2 regions of the Pseudoalteromonas sp. DSM 26666 genome follow, and region 2 is predicted to be linked to the other one. Evidence: predicted binding sites of a transcription regulator. Region 2 holds the regulator's gene; the other holds the start of a gene.
What was found. Region 2 encodes FliA, which starts transcription of late flagellar genes. Its sites were predicted from a motif close to CTAAAGNTNNNNNNNNNNNNGCCGATA; they were not measured.
Positions count from the first base shown of each region.

Region 1 (3,148 bases), on a different contig from region 2:
TTTAAATTGTGGTTGTAAAAATGCACTCCCCGATGGAAACGAGCCATTTTCTCTAATACGAATTATGATTTGCTGCCCTAAAGATTCAAGCTCAATAGCCCCATCAATAATTTGCTTTTCAAGCTGTTGCGCAATTTTTTTAACTAAGTCATTTATTTGCTCTTGATCAGCAGCAGACACTGCCGTAGCTGCAGCAACTTCCTCTGAGGTACTACTTGATTCACCACCTCGCTTTTCACCACGTTGCTCTTGACGTCCACCTGCGGAGCTTTCATCTCCCGCCTGAAACTCAAGCATTTGTTGGGTCATTTCAACCGTTTGTTGCTGAATGGTTTCTATAGGAGTTGGCTCAGGTTTACCCGGCGTAAACTCCATAGCAATAACAGATGTCCCTTTTGGAATGTCTTTTACTTCTATTTTATTTTGTACACCAAAAGCAAACTTCATTGAGCCTGCAATTTGTTTAAATTTAAGTACATCCATTTCAGAAAATGCGAGTAAAAGTACGAAAAAGCACATTAATAATGACATTAAATCGGCAAACGTTCCCATCCACGCAGGAAGTCCTGGAGGTGGGCATTTGCACTCTTCATCTGACATAATTATTCCTCAGTATTGACTGCGCGTTTTGATTCAGCTAGATAATTTTTCAAGATCCCTTCAATTACTTTAGGATTTTGCCCGTCTTGAATACCTAATACTGCATCTAAAATTAAGCGCTGATTCATGGCCTCTTCGTCTTTACGCAGTTCAAGTTTTACCTGAATAGGAATGGCTACAACGTTTGCTAAAAATGCACCGTATAATGTGGTTAACAACGCAACCGCCATTGCCGGTCCGATAGCTTTGGGGTCATCCATGTTCGAGAGCATAGCCACTAAGCCTATCAACGTACCGATCATCCCCATTGCAGGTGCAATATCACCTAATGATTTAAATAAGGTTGCCCCCATTTCATGGCGAGTGGTGGTTAACGAAATATCTTTTTGTAATGTTGCACGTACCACATCAGCATCATGTCCATCTACTAGCATATCAACGCCTTTGCGCATAAAAGGATTTGGGATTTCGGCTTCTTCTAAGGCTAAAAACCCGCCTTTTCGAGCAGAGTCAGCTAATTCTACCGCTTTTTCGATTAATGCTTCAGGAGGCTCAATTTTAAACATAAATGCTTTTGCACATACTTTACCAATGCCAAGAAATTGCGACATGGTAAAATTAGATAAAACGATAAAAAGGGAACCACCAAATACAATAACCACAGAAGGGGTATTGTAAAACATAGCGACTTCACCGCTACTACTCATAAACATGGACATGACAATTAAGCCAATTGCGCCAAGGATCCCAATAATGGTTGCTAAATCCACATTCCCTCCAAAGGTTTTATATTTTTTCTTCGCAAGCGTTGTTATTAATTGTTTATCGGCAAGATACTGAAATACTTAAGTGATTTTTATGATAAACGGTAAAATTAAGATTAGTTATATTTTAGATCAACATAGGTAATCAATCTAATTAATCAAAATTAATAATTTTAAAAAATAACGTTGAAACGCAATAAAACCCAATCAACAGCATTTATCTATCAAAAAACAATATCATTCTTTGACCTAGTTTAGCATTCCCCCTAAAATTGGCGTCTAAATTTATTATGTAAGTTGAAAATAAAGATGGCGACTAAAAAACCTGAAAATTTAAGTTTCGAACAAGCACTAGAAGAGTTAACAACAATTGTCAGTGAAATGGAACAAGGTGATTTATCGCTTGAACAGTCTTTAAAGCAATTTGAGCGAGGTATTGCACTTGCGAGCGCATCTTCAGGCAAACTTCAACAAGCTGAGCAAAAGGTGTCGATATTAATGGGTAATGACGAAAAAGCACCGCTTACTCAGTTTGATAACGATATGGAATAATCGTGAGCATAAAAGAACAAATAAAACTCGCTCAAGATGATGTAGCTAATACGCTCAACCTTTATTTTGAACAACCTCTTGAAAGCGACAATACTATAAAAGAAGCCACACATTACAGTGTAATGAATGGTGGTAAAAGACTGCGCCCGTTTTTAGTGTACACCACAGGTAAAATACTCGGTGCTGACAAGCGTGATTTAGATGTACTTGCCGCAGCCATTGAATGTATTCATAGTTATTCATTAGTGCATGACGACTTACCCGCTATGGATGATGATGATTTACGCCGTGGTCGCCCTACATGTCATATTGTATACGGTGAAGCACAAGCGATTTTAGCTGGAGATGCACTGCAAACTTTAGCATTTGAACTTATTGCTAAGCACACATTTAAATGTTCGACTGAAGCACAATTAAAAATGATCGCAGCACTAGCGCATGCATCGGGGTTACAAGGTATGGTTGCCGGACAAGGCCGCGATATTGCAGCAACCGATAAGGTTATTACTGTTGATGAGTTAGAACGCATTCATAAACTTAAAACCGGTGCGCTAATAAATTGTGCGATCACTCTTGGCGCACTGTGCGCTCCTAATACAAGCCAACAAACTTTAGATAACTTATCAACTTTTGGATACGCTATAGGGCTTGCATTTCAAGTTCATGACGATATTTTAGATGTTGAGGGCGATACGCTTACTTTAGGCAAGCCACAAGGGTCAGATATTGCAGCGAATAAAGCGACATACCCCGCTTTATTAGGTATGCTAGGCGCTAAGCAAAAAGCACAAAATTTAATACAACAAGCCCATGAGGCATTAGCTAACATTGACGCAGACACAACAGATTTAGCGGCATTGGCTAACTATTTAATTGAACGTGACCATTAAATACAGCTAAAACGTATTAACTCTTAGTATAAAATTATTACTGAATATTAAGTCGCCTTTTAAACCTCGTTTGTTTTGAGGAGGGTTAATATTAGCGAAGGATATATAAAAAACCATGACACTTGATAGCAGCAAGTATCCATTACTTGATTTGGTGAACGAACCAGCCCACTTGCGAGACTTAGCACAAGATAAGCTTCCTGCATTTAGCCATGAATTGCGTGACTATTTACTCAATTCGGTATCGCAAAGTAGCGGCCATTTAGCGTCTGGTTTAGGAACCGTAGAACTTACCGTTGCACTACATTATGTATACAACACACCCGATGACCGCTTGGTCTG
Region 1 is NZ_FPAR01000006.1:24,784-27,931, forward strand. It holds gene BM380_RS12035 (flagellar motor protein MotB) at 1-600, opposite strand, end outside; gene pomA (flagellar motor protein PomA) at 603-1,370, opposite strand; gene xseB (exodeoxyribonuclease VII small subunit) at 1,674-1,916, shown strand; gene ispA ((2E,6E)-farnesyl diphosphate synthase) at 1,919-2,806, shown strand; gene dxs (1-deoxy-D-xylulose-5-phosphate synthase) at 2,922-3,148, shown strand, end outside.
Region 1: a site for FliA is predicted at 1,424-1,450, ahead of pomA (flagellar motor protein PomA). Genes of this name have one in related genera too.

Region 2 (3,148 bases):
CTAAGCGGATGTATTTTTACTAAACTTGATGAGTCATTGAGTTTAGGTGAGATTATTAGTATTGCGATTCAAAATCGTCTCCCAATAGGGTATCTTACTAACGGTCAGCGAGTACCAGAAGATATTAGAGTGGCAAATGCCGAAAAACTAGTAAAAAAAGCTGAGCAATTGTATTTAAAAAGAATAAAAGCACAACAATCACGACACCAATCAGTGGCGTCGAGCACAGTAGAGATGTATGATTAACACAGTTTTAGATCAAGCAAGCGGCCTTCGCAAAATGAGCAAGAATAATAATAACGGCGTAAAAGTTATCGCTGTCACCGGCGGCAAAGGTGGAGTGGGTAAAACGAACGTATCCCTTAACACGGCAATCGCGTTAGGCCAACAAGGCAAACGTGTGCTTGTACTAGATGCTGATTTAGGATTAGCGAATTGTGATGTGATGCTTGGACTGCGCGTTGAGCGTAATTTATCTCATGTTTTATCGGGCGAATGTGAACTTGATGATATTTTAGTCGAAGGTCCCGCAGGCATAAAAATAGTGCCTGCAACATCGGGTTCGCAAAGTATGGTTGAGTTATCACCCTCAGAGCACGCTGGACTTATTCGTGCATTTAGTGAACTTAACACCGACTTTGATATTTTAATTGTTGATACCGCTGCGGGTATTTCCGATATGGTGCTGAGTTTTTCTCGCGCAGCGCAAGATGTGGTTGTGGTGGTATGTGATGAGCCTACATCAATTACCGATGCCTATGCTTTAATTAAAGTACTTAGCCGTGAGCACGGCGTTTATAAATTTAAAATTGTTGCCAATATGGTGCGTAGTTTACGCGAAGGGCAGGAATTGTTTGCAAAACTTTCAAAGGTTACCGACCGATTTTTAGATATATCAATGGAGTTGGTTGCAACGGTTCCATATGATGAAAATATGCGCAAATCAACGCGCCGCCAAAAAGTAATTGTTGAGGTTTTTCCTGGGTCGCCTGCTGCAATTGCTTTTAAAACACTGGCTACAAAAATTGCTAAGTGGCCAACACCTAGTCAAGCCTCGGGTCATTTAGAGTTTTTCATTGAGAAACTAGTTAGTAACTAACAATGACAATACCGGTGAATAGAGCTATGGGATATCAGTCAACACAGAATTTAAATATGATTGTTGAAAAGCATGCCTCATTAGTCAAGAAAGTGGCGTGCCATTTAATTGCTCGTTTACCGGCCAGTGTGCAGCTAGATGATTTAATTCAATCGGGTATGATTGGTTTAATTGAAGCTTCAAAAAACTTTGATGCAAGCAAAGGCGCAAGCTTTGAAACCTTTGCCGGTATTCGTATTCGTGGTGCGATGATAGATGAAATGCGCCGAGGCGATTGGGTTCCACGTTCAGTTCACAGAAAAAGCCGTTTGGTTGCAGAGACTATTGTTGCGCTTGAGAACAGTTTAAACCGTGAACCTAAAGATAGTGAAGTTGCTGAAAAACTTGAAATTTCGCTAAATGAGTACCATCATATTTTAAACGATGTAAATGTAAGCAAAGTGTTAGGCATTGAAGACCTTGGTATAGATGATGATGTGATTACACCTCATGGCCAAGATTTAGCACTAGACAAACCGTTCAATAATGTTAAAAATGAACGGTTTAATGAGTCTTTACTCAGTGCAATAAAGTCGTTACCGGAAAAAGATGCAATGGTGCTTTCTTTGTACTATAACGATGAGATGAATTTAAAAGAAATTGGGCATATACTCGATGTAAGTGAATCGCGTGTAAGTCAGATACATGGTCAGGCGATGATTAAGCTTAAAGCAAAAATCAATGACTGGATAAACTAGAAGTAAGTAAATAAAGGTTCAGGCCTCACTGGAGGATGTTTTGGATAAAAACATTAAAATTCTTGTTGTTGATGATTTCTCAACAATGAGACGTATTATTAAAAACCTGTTGCGCGATTTAGGTTTTACCAATGTTCAAGAAGCAGATGACGGGTCAACTGCTTTGCCTATGTTGCAAAATCAAGCGTTTGATTTTGTTGTAACAGATTGGAATATGCCAGGCATGCAAGGTATTGATCTTTTAAGGGCAATTCGAGCTGATGAAAAATTAAAGCATATTCCTGTTTTAATGGTTACAGCAGAAGCTAAAAAAGAACAAATAATTGCTGCGGCCCAAGCAGGTGTTAATGGTTATATTGTTAAACCATTTACTGCAGGTACATTGAAAACTAAATTAGAAAAAGTGTTCGAACGCTTAGGTTAATGAGAGGGAGAGGCTTATGTCAGCACCTGCTGCGCCTCAGATTACTTTAGAACAAGCTCGCCAGTTAGTTGTTTTTTTAGAAAATGGTGAGCAAGATAAAGCGAATCAGTTAATTTTAGAAACAGCTTCACAAGAGCAATCACAGTTATTTGCTGAGGTGGGTAAGTTGACGCGTCAACTGCACGAAGCTTTAAAAAGTTTCGAGTTAGACACGCGTTTAACAGACATTACCACTGATGCCATCCCTGACGCAAAAAAACGCCTTAACTATGTCATGGAAATGACAGAAAACGCAGCCAATAAGACAATGGATGCGGTTGAAGCAAGCTTACCATTAGCACAAGAAATCGCTGACGAAATAGCTGATATCAAGCCAACGTGGGATCGTTTAATGAACCGCGAAATAGAGCTTGGTGAGTTTAAATCACTTTGTCATAGTATTGATAAGTTTATGAGCAGTTCTCATCACAAAACCGATGAGTTACAAATGCTGATGACTAATGTGCTGATGGCTCAAGACTATCAAGATTTAACCGGTCAGGTTATTCGCCGTGTTATTGAACTTGTCCGTGAAGTTGAAGAAAGTTTAATTCACCTGTTGACTGCATTTGCAGCGCAAGGTGGTGAGGTTGAACCAACTGAACAACCAGAAAAAATAGAAGATCCCATTGTTGCACAAACACTAGCAGGTCCCGAAGGGCCTATTATTGATAAAGAAACGCGTAATGATGTTGTATCTGATCAAGATGAAGTTGATGATCTATTATCAAGTTTGGGCTTCTAATAGGAGAGTACTGCATGAGCTTTGAAGTCGATGAAGATATTTTACAAGACTTTTTAGTAGAGGCCGGAGAAATCCTTGAGCTTTTATCTGAACAGTTAGTAGAA
Region 2 is NZ_FPAR01000005.1:292,200-295,347, reverse strand. It holds gene flhF (flagellar biosynthesis GTPase FlhF) at 1-246, shown strand, start outside; gene BM380_RS11580 (MinD/ParA family ATP-binding protein) at 239-1,099, shown strand; gene BM380_RS11575 (RNA polymerase sigma factor FliA) at 1,126-1,836, shown strand; gene cheY (chemotaxis response regulator CheY) at 1,877-2,260, shown strand; gene BM380_RS11565 (protein phosphatase CheZ) at 2,277-3,044, shown strand; gene BM380_RS11560 (chemotaxis protein CheA) at 3,059-3,148, shown strand, end outside.